Regions from separate parts of the Serratia sp. NA_112.1 genome, predicted to be linked through region 2. Evidence: predicted binding sites of a transcription regulator. Region 2 holds the regulator's gene; the other holds the start of a gene.
The links. The regulator PurR, encoded in region 2, represses purine synthesis genes. The targets are predictions, from matches to a motif close to CANGCAAACGTTTGCNTG.

Region 1 (7,571 bases), on a different contig from region 2:
GGCTATCTCACCACTTTGTACCGTAAATGGTTTGGCTGCAGCCGCGTCAACTCGGTGGTAGCCAGTTCGGTCACAGGCGCATTCATGATGGTCTCGCTGGCGTTCGTCGCGATAACCAAAGATCCCTATGTGGCGATCGCTCTGATCTCGATCGGTGGCTTCGGGCACCAGGTGATCTCCTGCATGCTCAGCGCGCTGGTGGTGGAATCATTCGATAAAAATCAGGTAGCGACGGTCAACGGTATGCGCGGCTCCAGCGCCTGGATCGCCAGCTTCCTGTTCACGCTGCTGATCGGTGCGGTTTCCGATACCGTCGGTTTCAATCCGCTGTTTATCGCCATGGGCTTCTTCGATCTGATCGGCGCCCTGTTCCTGATTGCCTTAATCGCCGAACGCGGCGGTAAAAAAACACTCAATAGTTAAGTTGGATATCTATGAAAACCTTAAAAAACTGGATGTTGACCGGTCAGTATGCCGATCGAATTGAGCTGTTGGTCGACGAACGTCACCTGTTCTGCCTGTACGTGCTGGAAAACGACCTGTTCCGCGTGTTGATTAAACGCAATGGCGAATTGGCACTGGATCGTACCTGGAGCATTGCGCCGCAGACTGACGTGCCCTGGGAAGGGCGTGATCGCCTGAGCATCGCCGGTTTTGGTCTGCCGGGTTATCAACTGCAACAGCATGAAGATCGGCTGGTGGTGACTAGCGCCGCATTGCGCGTTACCCTGCATCAGCCGCTGTGGCTGGAATGGGAGCACTGCAACGCCGCCGGTGAATGGCGCCCGCTGGCCGCCGATCGACCAACTAGCGCCTACCTGCTCAACCCGCATGGCGACGGTGTGGCGCACTACCAGCGCCGCTTTGCCGGCGAGCGCTATTATGGTCTGGGCGAGAAGACCGGCGATCTGGAGCGCAGCGGCCGCCGCTTTGAAATGCGCAACCTGGACGCCATGGGCTACAACGCCGCCAGCACCGATCCGCTTTACAAACATGTGCCCTTTACCATCACCCGCGGTGCAGAGGCCAGTTTCGGGCTGTTTTACGACAACCTGAGTAGCTGTTGGCTGGATCTGGGCAACGAGATCGACAACTACCATCTGGCCTACCGCCGCTATCAGGCTGAAGCAGGGGATCTCGATTATTACCTGTTCCTCGGCCCTAAGGTACTGGACGTGACCAAGGCATTTGTACGCCTGACCGGTAAGACCCACTTCGGGCCGAAATGGAGCCTTGGGTACAGCGGATCGACCATGCATTACACCGATGCGCCGGACGCCCAGCAGCAGCTACAGCAGTTTATTCAGCTCTGTCGCCAGCATGATATTCCCTGCGATTCGTTCCAGCTTTCATCGGGTTACACCTCGATCGGCAACAAGCGCTATGTGTTCAACTGGAACTACGACAAGGTGCCGCAACCCAAACAGCTGAGTCAGGCGTTTCATGATGCCGGGTTAAAGTTGGCGGCCAACATCAAACCCTGCCTGTTGCAGGATCATCCGCAGTACCGACAGGCGGCGGAGCAGGGGCTGTTTATCCGCGATTCGGAAAGCGACCAGCCGGAGCGTTCCAGCTTTTGGGATGACGAAGGCTCGCACCTCGATTTCACCAATCCGGCGACGGTGCAATGGTGGCAGCAGGGCGTGACGCAGCAGTTGCTGGAGATGGGCATCGATTCCACCTGGAATGACAATAACGAATACGAAGTGTGGGACTCAGAAGCGCGTTGCCACGGCTTTGGCACACCTATCGCCATCAAACACATTCGCCCGGTGATGCCCTTACTGATGATGCGCGCTTCAATGGAGGCTCAGCAACGCTTTGCTCCCGAGCTGCGGCCCTACCTGATCTCGCGTTCCGGTTGCGCCGGCATGCAGCGTTATGTCCAGACCTGGAGCGGCGACAACCGCACCAACTGGCAGACTTTGCGTTACAACATTCGCATGGGGTTGGGCATGAGTCTGTCCGGCCTGTATAACCTGGGGCACGACGTCGGCGGTTTTTCCGGCGACAAACCGGACGCCGAACTGTTGGTGCGCTGGGTGCAAAACGGCGTGATGCACCCGCGTTTCACCATTCACTCCTGGAACGACGACGCGACGGTTAACGAGCCCTGGATGTATCCGGCCGCCACCCCAGCGGTGCGCGAGGCGATTAACCTGCGTTACCGACTGATGCCGTATTTCTACACCCTGTTGTGGCAGGCCAGTGCCGACGACGAACCGATGCTGCGCCCGACCTTCCTCGACCATGAGCATGACGAACAGACCCTGAAAGAAACCGATGATTTTATGATTGGTCGCGATCTGCTGGTGGCCAGCGTAGTAGAGCAGGGGCAGCGTGCGCGTTCGGTTTATCTGCCGGATAATGGCGAAGGTTGGTACTGCTTCCACAGCGGCCAATGGTTCAGTGGTGGCCAGACGGTGGTGCTGGAAGCCCCACTGGAACGCTTGCCGCTGCTGGTGCGTGCCGGTGCGGCATTGCCATTGTCATCCCGCCTGGCGCATGTTGACGTAACGGCAGACGATCGACGTGAGCTTAAATTGTACCCGCAAAAAGGCTGTGGCAGCGCTTCTGGGTTGTTATTCGAAGATGATGGGGAAAGTTATGGCTGGCAGCAGGGCGATGCGTTGTGGCTGCGCTGGGAGATGCTCAGTGACAATCAGCGCATCATGCTGAACATCACCACCGAGGGCCGCTTTAAACCGGCATGGCGAACCCTGACCTTCAGCTTGCCTGCCGGAGAAACGCGGGAACTGTGGATCAACGGCGCGCCAGGCAACAGTTTTATGCTGGAATAAGCGGAGTTATTCAGTCGCGCGCTTTTTGCGCGGCTTTTTAGTCAGGGTAATGGTTTTTACCTCGCTTTCCACCCAGCCATCCTGCAGACGGGTTTTCAGTAATTCACCTACCTGCGCCTGTTTGGTGGTTTTCAGCAGTTCGCCGCGTGGGGTTTGCGTCACGCTGTAGCCACGCGCCAGCGTCGCCAACGGGCTGACTGCTTCGAGCTGGCTGCAGGCCACGCCGAAACGCTGGCGGTAAGCATTGAGTTGGCGCTCCAGCGCCTGCTGTAGTCGGTATTCCTGCTGCTGCACGCGTTGCTGATAACGGTGAATGCGTGCCTGTGGCTGCATCTGCGCCAAGCGTTGTTGCGCCCGCTCGCTGCGGCGTGAAGACACTCGCAGTTGGTTCTGCATGCCATCTTCCAGCCGGCGCTGCAGTTTGAACAACAGCGTCTGCTGACGCGCTAGGCGCAGGTGTGGATGCTGTTGCTGCAAACGGTGGTTGATGCGGGTGAACTGCTGCTGACGCTGGGCCAGATAGTAATCCATCGCCATTTCCATCCGCTGCTGCTGGGATTGCAACTGACGCAGCAGCTCCTGCTGATTGCGGCTGACCAGTTCGGCGGCGGCTGAAGGGGTTGGCGCACGCAGGTCGGCAACAAAGTCGGCAATGGTGACGTCGGTTTCATGGCCGACGGCGCTGACGATCGGAATGCGGCTGGCGAAAATCGCCCGCGCCACGCGTTCGTCATTAAAACTCCACAGATCTTCCAGCGAACCGCCACCACGGCCGACGATCAGCACGTCACACTCGTCGCGGCGGTTAGCCGTTTCGATGGCACGCACAATTTGCAATGGCGCTTCCGCACCCTGCACCGAGGTCGGGTAGATAACGATAGGCAGCGAAGGATCGCGCCGTTGCAGCACCTGCAGCACATCGTGCAGCGCCGCGCCGCTGGCGGAGGTGATCACCCCGACGCGTTTGGCCGGGTTGGGCAGCGGTTGTTTGAAGTGTTGGTCGAACAGGCCTTCGGCGCTCAGGCGCTGTTTCAGTTGATCGAATTGCTGTTGCAACAGGCCGTCACCGGCAGGTTGCATGCTTTCGGCAATCAGCTGATAGTCGCCGCGCGGTTCATACAGCGTGATGCTGGCGCGAACCAACACTTGCTGGCCGTTTTGCGGGCGGAAGGTGGTGCGGCGATTCGTGTTGCGGAACATCGCACAACGGACCTGCGCACGATCGTCTTTCAGCGTGAAATACCAGTGGCCGGAAGAGGGTTGGGAGAAGTTGGAGATCTCGGCAGAGAGCCAGATTTGGCCCATTTCCATTTCCAGCAGCTGTCGAACCGTCTGATTCAGGCGGCTTACGGTAAAAATAGACGGCGAGACAGGTAGCGACATGTGACCCAGATCAAATTCCAAAACAACCACTTAATTGGTCGATACTACAGGGCTGAAAAAGGTAATCAAGAGTTTTTGTGAGAAAGTGCTGGAGGCAACCGATTACGCTCTGTATAATGCCGCGGCAATATTTTATCTTTTTCACAGCCCACTCTGGTGAGATATTGCCCATGCTACGTATCGCGAAAGAAGCACTCACGTTTGACGACGTTCTACTGGTTCCAGCTCACTCCACAGTTCTGCCTAATACCGCAGAGCTTGGCACCCAACTGACCAAAACTATCCGCCTGAATATCCCTATGCTGTCCGCAGCCATGGATACCGTAACCGAAGCTGGCCTGGCCATCGCGCTGGCGCAGGAAGGCGGCCTGGGCTTCATTCACAAAAACATGTCCATCGAGCGTCAGGCTGAAGAAGTCCGCCGCGTGAAAAAACATGAAAGCGGCGTAGTTACCGACCCGCAAGCCGTAACCCCCTCCACCACGCTGAAAGAAGTGAAAGAACTGACCGCGCGTAACGGCTTTGCCGGCTACCCGGTAGTGACCGAAGAGAACGAACTGGTCGGTATTATCACCGGCCGTGACGTGCGCTTCGTGACCGATCTGAACCAGCCTGTTACCGCCGTGATGACGCCGAAAGAGCGCCTGGTCACGGTGAAAGAGGGTGAAGCACGTGAAGTCGTGCTGCAAAGAATGCACGAAAAACGCGTTGAGAAAGCGCTGGTGGTGGACGACAACTTCCATCTGCTGGGCATGATCACCGTAAAAGACTTCCAGAAGGCGGAGCGCAAGCCAAACGCCTGTAAGGACGAGCATGGCCGCCTGCGTGTTGGCGCGGCGGTTGGTGCCGGTGCAGGTAACGAAGAGCGCGTTGATGCGCTGGTCGCTGCCGGCGTTGACGTCCTGCTGATTGACTCCTCCCACGGCCATTCCGAAGGCGTATTGCAGCGCATTCGCGAAACCCGCGCCAAATACCCGGATCTGCAGATCGTTGGCGGCAACGTCGCTACGGCCTCTGGTGCCAAAGCGCTGGCCGACGCCGGCGTGAGCGCGGTGAAAGTGGGGATCGGCCCTGGCTCCATCTGTACCACTCGTATCGTTACCGGCGTGGGCGTACCGCAGATCACCGCTATCGCCGACGCGGTTGAAGCGCTGGAAGGCACCGGCATCCCGGTTATCGCCGACGGCGGCATCCGTTTCTCCGGTGACATCGCCAAAGCTATCGCGGCGGGTGCATCCTGTGTGATGGTCGGCTCCATGCTGGCGGGTACCGAAGAATCTCCGGGCGAAATCGAGCTGTATCAGGGCCGTTCGTTCAAATCCTATCGCGGTATGGGTTCACTGGGCGCGATGTCCAAAGGCTCTTCCGACCGTTACTTCCAGACCGATAACGCCGCCGACAAACTGGTGCCGGAAGGTATCGAAGGCCGCGTGGCTTACAAAGGCATGCTGAAAGCCATTGTTCACCAGCAAATGGGCGGCCTGCGCTCTTGCATGGGCCTGACCGGTTGCGGCACCATCGACGAGCTGCGCACCAAGGCTGAATTTGTGCGCATCAGCGGCGCCGGCATTCAGGAAAGCCACGTGCATGACGTGACCATCACCAAAGAGTCACCGAACTACCGCATGGGTTAATGCTTTAACTTCTCCTGCGGGAGAAGCCGGGGTGGGGCGTAACGCTTCACCCCGAAAACACTATTTTCGCTCTTTTTCTCTGTTGCTGGAATTCGCCTCACATGACAAAAAATATCCATAAGCATCGCATCCTTATTCTGGATTTTGGTTCGCAATACACTCAACTGGTAGCCCGCCGCGTGCGCGAAATCGGCGTTTACTGTGAGCTGTGGGCCTGGGACGTTAGCGAAGAGCAAATCCGCGAATTCAATCCAAGCGGCATCATCCTGTCCGGCGGCCCGGAAAGCACTACCGAAGCCAACAGCCCACGCGCGCCAGAATACGTGTTTACCGCCGGTGTCCCGGTGCTGGGCGTATGCTACGGCATGCAGACCATGGCGATGCAGTTGGGTGGCCAGGTAGAAGGTTCCAACGAGCGTGAATTCGGTTATGCCCAGGTGGAAATCACCACCGAAAGCGCTTTGGTGCGCGACATTGAAGACGCCCTGAGCCCGGCCGGCAAACCGCTGCTGGACGTGTGGATGAGCCACGGCGACAAAGTGACCGCTATTCCGGCTGACTTCGTGACCGTTGCCAGCACTGACACCTGCCCGTTTGCCATTATGGCCAACGAAGAAAAACGCTTCTACGGCGTGCAGTTCCACCCGGAAGTGACCCACACCCGTCAGGGCCAGCGCATGCTGGAGCGTTTCGTGCTGGATATTTGCCAGTGTGAAGCCCTGTGGACGCCTGCGACCATCATCGAAGATGCGGTTGAGCGTATCCGCGAGCAAGTGGGTGAAGACCACGTGATCCTCGGCCTGTCCGGCGGTGTGGATTCTTCTGTTACCGCCATGCTGCTGCACCGCGCCATCGGCAAACGCCTGACCTGCGTGTTTGTCGACAACGGCCTGCTGCGCCTGAACGAAGCCGATCAGGTACTGGAAATGTTTGGCGACCACTTCGGCCTGAACATCGTTCACGTCGCAGCGGAAGACCGCTTCCTGAGCGCTCTGGCCGGTGTTGACGAGCCGGAAGCCAAGCGCAAGATCATTGGCCGCGTGTTCGTTGAGCTGTTCGACGAAGAAGCTTGCAAGCAAGCCGATGTGAAATGGCTGGCGCAGGGCACCATCTACCCGGACGTGATCGAATCTGCCGCTTCTGCCACTGGCAAAGCGCACGTGATCAAGTCGCACCACAATGTGGGCGGCCTGCCGAAAGAGATGAAGCTGGGCCTGGTCGAACCGCTGAAAGAGCTGTTCAAAGACGAAGTGCGCAAAATCGGCCTGGAGCTGGGCCTGCCTTACGACATGCTGTACCGCCACCCGTTCCCGGGGCCAGGTCTGGGTGTGCGCGTGCTGGGCGAAGTGAAGAAAGAGTACTGCGACCTGCTGCGCCGTGCCGACGCCATCTTCATCGAAGAACTGCACAAGGCCGATCTGTACAACAAGGTCAGCCAGGCATTCACCGTGTTCCTGCCGGTACGTTCGGTCGGCGTGATGGGCGACGGCCGTAAATACGACTGGGTTGTTTCACTGCGCGCAGTGGAAACCATCGACTTTATGACCGCGCATTGGGCGCACCTGCCGTACGATTTCCTCGGCCGGGTCTCCAACCGCATCATCAACGAAGTGAACGGCATTTCCCGTGTAGTTTATGACATCAGCGGCAAGCCACCGGCTACCATTGAGTGGGAATGATTTAGTGGCCGGTTTAGGCTGGCGCTAAATAACAGCAATCACATCTAATCCCGCGTAACTGCGGGATTTTTTAT
Region 2 (7,571 bases):
AGCTGCGCCTGTTTTACTTGAGGGGATCAGTTCAAAGCAGCGGTGAAGCTGAAAGCAATAATCACGGCCAGCGCACAAACGGTGGTGAACAGTGACATTTTCAGATCGGTATCCATTACAACTCCTTTTCAGATTGGGTTGCCCAAGGGTAAAAGGCACACAATTAATGCGTCAAACCATTTTCACACAGTTAAACAATAAAATCTTGTTATCATTTCCCGGTTTATTATACCGATTACCTCTTCCACTTTGGCTCAATATGGGACAAAATTCGCAGTTCACAACTGTGTACCGGCAAAATGCCCCTCCTGACCAAGCGCTGACGACTTCAACACACTAAAAACTCAGTTTTCGCTTCTTTGGAGAAGGATCTACGCAGGCAAACGATTAACATCATACTTACATACTGCAACATGTGAGTTCAGGAGTCATTCTTTACATGGCAACGATTAAAGATGTGGCCAAACGCGCTGGCGTTTCCACCACCACCGTTTCGCACGTCATCAATAAGACTCGTTTCGTCGCCGAAGAGACTAAAGCGGCCGTTGGCGCTGCGATTAAAGAGCTGCATTACTCACCCAGCGCCGTAGCGCGCAGCCTGAAGGTCAATCACACCAAATCGATTGGCCTGCTGGCCACCTCCAGCGAAGCCCCCTACTTTGCCGAAGTAATCGAGGCGGTAGAAAACAGCTGCTACAGCAAAGGCTATACGCTGATTTTGTGCAACTCGCACAACAATCTGGACAAACAGCGGGCCTATCTGGCGATGCTGGCACAAAAACGTGTCGATGGCCTGCTGGTAATGTGTTCGGAATATCCAGACCAACTGCTGGGTATGCTGGAAGACTATCGCAATATTCCAATGGTCGTCATGGACTGGGGCGCAGCCCGCGGTGATTTTACCGATAGCATTATTGATAACGCCTTCGAAGGCGGCTATCTGGCCGGGCGTTATCTGATTGAACGCGGTCACCGCGATATCGGTGCCATTCCAGGCCAACTGTCGCGCAATACCGGTGGCGGCCGCCATCAGGGTTTTTTAAAAGCCATGGAAGAAGCCAATATCGAAGTACGCGACGAGTGGATTGTTCAGGGCGACTTTGAGCCGGAATCCGGTTACAAGGCCATGCACCAGATCTTGTCGCAGAAGCATCGGCCGACCGCGGTATTCTGCGGCGGCGACATCATGGCGATGGGCGCGATCTGCGCCGCCGACGAACTTGGGCTGCGGGTGCCACAAGACATTTCGGTAATTGGCTACGATAACGTGCGTAACGCCCGCTATTTCACCCCGGCGCTGACCACCATTCATCAACCCAAAGAGCGTTTGGGTGAGATGGCGTTCACCATGTTGCTGGACCGTATAATCAGCAAGCGCGAAGAGTCGCAGGTGATTGAAGTGCATCCAAAGCTGATTGAGCGCCGTTCGGTCGCTGACGGCCCATTCATCGATTACCGCCGCTAATTGCTATCGCCGGAAGCCGCTGTGGCTTCCGGCACCACTTCGCTTAGCCATTCCTGATTCAGCGTTTCACTGTCCCCCAGGTAATCCAACAGCCAGGCCATCGCCGGTGATGGCCTATTCTGCTGCCAGGTCAGGCAACAGGGGCTGGCCGGAAACGGCTGCTGCAGCTGCAACGCTACCAGTTCCCCACGCTGCACCAATGGCAAGGCCTGATGCGCCGGCATCATGCCAACGCATAGGCCGGCACACAGACAGTCCAGCGCCGAGGCCCAGTCCGGCACCACCAGCCGCCGTTGGTTATCCAGTGTCCAGGTGACCCGCTTGGGCAGATTACGCGAGGTATCTTCCAGACACAGGGACGGGAAAGGCCGCAGTTGATCATCATTCAACAGGCCGTCCAACGCCGCCAGCGGATGTTGCGGACTGACCACACACAGCCAGCGCATGTCGCCCATATCGCGAAAGGCAAAGCCGCCGCCGACCGGCACCGCACGCGTCGCCCCAATCGCCATATCAGCACGTCCGTCCACCAGCGCATCCCAGACGCCGTTAAACACTTCCAGTTGAACCAAAAGTTCTACGTCGGGAAAATGGCGATAAAAATCCAGCACCAGTTGGCGACAACGCTGGGGTTTAACAATGATGTCTACCGCAATTTTTAGTTGACCACGCCAACCGTTAGCCACCTGCTGGCACTGGCGGCGAGTGTCGAGCATTTTTTTGATGACACTGCGCGCTTCCTGCACAAATACCACGCCGGCCGGGGTCAGTTCCACGTCACGATGCCGCCGTTCAAACAGCGGAACTGCCAGCCATTGTTCCAATTGCCGCACGGTATAACTGACCGCCGAGGGCACTCGGTGCAGTTCCTGCGCCGCTGCGCTGAAACTACCTGTGCGGGCGACCGCATCTACCACATCGAGAGAATATTCAGACCACACAATCTTGCCTTCAATTTTTTTAACAGCACTTCGCAAATATTACCGTTTCACAAGCAGAGATCCAGCCGGATACACTTGCCGGCGCTAAAAACCTGCGACATTAAAATATTAACGAGAAATACCATGAGAAATTCCTTTGGTTTTATGTTCTACCTTGCCGGCCTGAGTATGCTGGGTTACCTGGCCACCGACATGTACCTGCCCGCCTTTGGTGTAATGCAGCAAGATCTGCAAATTTCCGCCGGGGCGATCAGTGCCAGCCTCAGTATCTTCCTGGCCGGCTTTGCCTTTGCTCAACTGCTATGGGGTCCGCTTTCCGACCGTCTTGGCCGTAAACCGGTATTGCTGATTGGCCTGGCGCTATTTGCGCTGGGATGCCTGGGCATGCTGTGGGTACAAAATGCCGTTCAACTGTGGTCACTGCGGTTTATCCAGGCGATTGGCGTCTGTTCCGCCGCCGTCACTTGGCAGGCACTGGTGATCGACCGCTACCGTGAAGGCAAGGCAAACCGCGTATTCGCCACCATTATGCCGCTGGTAGCCCTCTCACCGGCTCTGGCGCCACTGGTCGGTGCCTGGCTACTGAACCACATGGGCTGGCGTGCCATTTTCGCCGTGCTGCTGGGCATTACCGTCATTCTCTTGCTACCGACTCTGCTGTTGAAAGAAAACGCCAAATCTTTGCCTTCCGCAGAAAATAAAAACGCCCTGACCTTCTGGCAACTACTGAAATCTCCGGTATTCAGCGGCAGCGTTATCATCTTTGCCGCCTGCTCCGCCGGCTTCTTCGCCTGGCTGACCGGTTCACCCTTTATTCTTGGCGATATGGGGTACAGCCCAAATGATATCGGCCTGAGTTATGTGCCACAGACCCTGGCCTTCCTGTTAGGGGGTTATGGCTGCCGCACCGCGTTAAATCGCATTAATGGCAACACCTTACTGCCGTGGCTGCTGGTAGCTTATGGCATCAGTATGGTGACGTTATATCTGGTTGCCACGCTGACCGAACCCACGCTTACCACGCTGCTGCTCCCGTTCTGCGTGATGGCGCTGGCCAACGGTGCCACCTACCCAATCGTAGTGGCAAATGCGTTAACCCCGTTCCCGGCAGGCACAGGCAAAGCCGCAGCGCTGCAAAATACCCTGCAGTTGGGCCTGTGTTTTGTCGCCAGCATGCTGGTATCGGCCTTTATCAGCCAGCCGTTGTTGGCAACGGTGACGGTGATGGTTTCTATGGTAGTATTAGCCGCATTGGGCTATATGCTGCAACGGGGAAAAGTGATGGATGAACAGCAGGCGACGCGGCAGGAACATGCTAACTCAGCGTCATAATTGTATGTATTAATAATCACTTAAACAATATTTTTGCCGAGTGCGATTTACAGTTGAGTAAGCGTCTCGGCAAGCCTATACTCAAAACGACCTTTTAAAATAACACCTTTATAATTTCTTTATCACAAATTGCTGTTGTGTACGCGAATGGCGTCACACTTTTTTAAGGATTGTCTTTCCAGCGTTTCTTGCGCAGGAACCTTCTTAAAATTTTCCTCTGTTCATAGTCGGATATCAGGCACCACGGAACTTTTTGCCGTAGATAAACGTATGCACCCGCAGAATTTGTCTAAGCTATTTTTTGGCGGGTCATAAGTCAGAAGAAAGTGATGGAGAAGCTATGAGTTCATCGTGTATAGAAGATGTGAGCATCCAGGACAACCAATGGTATCGCATCGCTAATGAAATGCTCAGCATGGCCGGTATTGAAATAAACGGCTCACGCCCTTTCGATATTCAGGTTAAAAATCCCGATTTTTTTAAACGCGTGCTGCAGGAAGGTTCTCTTGGCCTGGGCGAAAGCTATATGGACGGCTGGTGGGAATGTGAACGGCTGGATATATTCTTTCAACACGTGGTCCGTGCCGGGCTGGAAAAGAAACTCCCCCGCCATTTAAAAGATACCCTGCGTATTGCCGCCGCGCGACTCACCAATTTGCAATCGAAGAAACGCGCCTGGATAGTCGGTAAAGAACATTACGATCTGGGGAACGATCTGTTTACGCAGATGCTCGATCCGCATATGCAATATTCCTGCGCCTACTGGAAAGAAGCCACTACGCTGGAAGAAGCGCAAGAAGCCAAGCTGCGGATGATTTGCGAGAAACTGCAGCTGCAGCCGGGCATGAGCCTGCTGGATATTGGTTGTGGCTGGGGCGGGCTTTCCGCCTATGCGGCGAAAAACTATGGTGTTTCGGTGGTGGGCGTGACCATTTCCGCCGAACAGCAAAAACTGGCACAGGAGCACTGCGTCGGACTGGACGTTGAAATCCGATTGCAAGACTACCGCGATTTACACCTGCAGTTTGACCGTATTGTTTCTGTCGGCATGTTCGAACACGTCGGTCCGAAAAATTACCACACCTATTTTAAAGTGGTGGAGCGTAATTTAAAACCGGACGGTCTGTTCCTGCTGCACACCATTGGCTCGAATCGGACAGATATGAATGTTGACCCGTGGATCAACAAATATATCTTCCCGAATGGCTGCCTGCCGTCGGTCTCGCATATTGCCCAGGCCAGTGAGGGGCATTTCGTGATGGAAGATTGGCATAATATTGGCACCGATTATGATCGCACCCTGATGGCCTGGTACGAACGCTTCAAACAGGCGTGGCCACTGCTTGCCCAGCGTTATTCGGATCGTTTCGAACGCATGTTCAGCTATTATCTGAACGCCTGCGCTGGAGCCTTCCGCGCACGTGATATTCAACTGTGGCAAGTGGTATTCAGCCCTAAAGGGGTCGACGGCGGTATTCGCGTAACACGTTAATTATCCTGCAGCGTAAACGACTATACCCTATGGATTTCGAGTTGCAGCTAGGCGCCCAGCTCGCTCACCCCCAGGCGCTTACTTGAGTAAGTAACTGGGGGTGACAAATCTGCCGGGAGCCGATTTGAACGCTGCAACTTAAAAGACGACGGGTATATCAGCCGCAATACACCCGGATGATTTTATCATCACTATCGCCGAGGAAATTCAGCCGGCGCAGGTTAAAGTCCATCGTGACCGCAGAGTTATACGGTATAGCGCGCACTTGCGACTCAATCTGCACGCCTTCCAGCGCTGACATCGGTTTGCCGACATAATTCTGATATTGCGCCGCGCCGCAGGTATCGTTCTCTGCATCCGCCGCTGTGTTGGCCGTACCCTGTTCCGGCGAGCTGCTACAAGCACTCAGCGCCAACAGCGCCGTTAACATCAACGTTTTCCCATAAAACTTCACGCGATAGCTCCTCTCTGGTTTGTCGTTCGTCAGATCTTCTGCGCCAGCGCACTCGCCGCCGCCATTGCCGCTTCACGGCTCGCCAACACCCGCTCGACAGTGTCAACCACCGCCTGCGTTTGTGGATCGATCTCAATATTCACCTTATCCCCCAAGCGTTTTTTGCCCAGCGTGGTGCGCTCCAGGGTTTCCGGGATCAAATGTACGCAAAAACGGTTATTCACTACTTCACCGATGGTCAGACTAATACCATCGATGCCAATGAAGCCTTTGTGCAGAACGTATTTCATCAGTTCCGCGTCCGGCATGCGCAGCCATATCTGACGATTATTCTCAGAGGTATAAATCTTGGCAACCTCTGCCGTGCAGATAATATGGCCGGACATCAGGTGACCGCCAATTTCATCATTAAATTTGGCCGCTCTTTCGATGTTGACCACGTCGCCCAACGCCAGCTCACCGAGGTTGGTCAGGCGCAGCGTTTCTTTGATCAAGTCAAAACTGACGCGGTTGCCCTCTACCGCGGTGACGGTCAGGCAGCAACCGTTATGAGACACCGACGCACCAAGCTCCAGCCCGGGCAGCAGTTCAGTGGGCATCTCGATGACGTGAGTACGGAAGTTGGATTTTTCATCAATGGCGACCAGCGGCGCGGTGCCTTGTACGATACCGGTGAACATGTAGGCCTCTTCTTTCTAAAAATGTTTAAAGCGCTTGGGGCAGTTTGCCCCAGTTGACGATGAAAACCAAACCCGAGGCGACAAAAAATCTGCAGTTGCGCATTTAATAACTATTTCATCACAGCATTTGCTTAACCCCGCCGAGCGGGTACAATCTTTTTGAGAAAATTCCGCTATTTTTAATTGTTGTCCTTTCACGACGACCCTTCCCTCCATCATAAATAAATAGAAAAGGTGTGTGCGTGCAGAAGTACTTAATTGAAGCGCGTAGTTTATTGGCCCTCGCTATCCCGGTGATCATCGCGCAAATATCACAAACCGCAATGGGCGTGGTTGATACCATTATGGCCGGTGCCTACAGCGCCACAGATATGGCAGCGGTTGCCGTCGGCACTTCAATCTGGCTACCGGCCATCCTGTTCGGCCATGGCCTGCTGCTGGCACTAACGCCGGTGATTGCACAGCTGAACGGCGCTGGCCGACGCGATCGCATCGCTCATCAGGTTCGTCAGGGCTTTTGGCTGGCGGCCGCCGTCTCAATGCTGGTGATTATCGTGCTGTATAACAGCAAGTTTGTCATCGACATGATGCACAACATCGACCCGCAGTTGGCGGATAAGGCGGTGGGCTATCTGCATGCCATTATGTGGGGCGCGCCGGGCTATCTGTTCTTCCAGGTGCTGCGCGGCCAATGCGAAGGCCTGTCGAAAACCAAACCGGGCATGGTAATTGGCTTTCTCGGCCTGCTGGTGAATATCCCGATTAACTATATTTTCATCTACGGTAAATTCGGTATGCCGGAACTGGGCGGCATCGGTTGCGGCGTGGCAACCGGCAGCGTCTACTGGTTTATGTTCCTGGCGATGCGCTGGTACGTAAAACGCACCCCTTCCCAACGCGACATTCTGCCGCACGAAGGCAGCAACCTGCGGCCTGACTGGTCGGCGATGAAACGCCTGTTCGGCATTGGTCTGCCGGTGGCGCTGGCACTGTTCTTTGAGGTCACGCTGTTCGCTATCGTCGCCCTGCTGGTGTCGCCACTGGGTATTGTTTCCGTGGCCGGACACCAGATTGCACTTAACTTCAGCGCACTGATGTTTGTATTGCCATTGTCACTGGGTGTCAGCGCAACTATCCGCGTCGGCTATAGGTTGGGTGAAGGCTCGGTTGAAGGTGCGCGAATAGCCGCCTATGCGGCTATTGCCGT

Region 1: the regulator PurR is predicted to act here: its motif matches at 4,276-4,293, upstream of guaB (IMP dehydrogenase).

What each region holds. Positions count from the first base shown of each region.
Region 1 is NZ_JBQZFO010000010.1:7,850-15,420, reverse strand. It holds gene ACUTQ5_RS17445 (MFS transporter) at 1-423, shown strand, start outside; gene ACUTQ5_RS17440 (glycoside hydrolase family 31 protein) at 435-2,801, shown strand; gene xseA (exodeoxyribonuclease VII large subunit) at 2,808-4,184, opposite strand; gene guaB (IMP dehydrogenase) at 4,355-5,818, shown strand; gene guaA (glutamine-hydrolyzing GMP synthase) at 5,920-7,497, shown strand.
Region 2 is NZ_JBQZFO010000003.1:407,385-414,955, reverse strand. It holds gene cydH (cytochrome bd-I oxidase subunit CydH) at 27-116, opposite strand; gene purR (HTH-type transcriptional repressor PurR) at 440-1,465, shown strand; gene punR (DNA-binding transcriptional activator PunR) at 1,462-2,406, opposite strand; gene punC (purine nucleoside transporter PunC) at 2,530-3,738, shown strand; gene cfa (cyclopropane fatty acyl phospholipid synthase) at 4,079-5,230, shown strand; gene ACUTQ5_RS09810 (I78 family peptidase inhibitor) at 5,388-5,684, opposite strand; gene ACUTQ5_RS09805 (riboflavin synthase subunit alpha) at 5,714-6,364, opposite strand; gene ACUTQ5_RS09800 (MATE family efflux transporter) at 6,607-7,571, shown strand, end outside.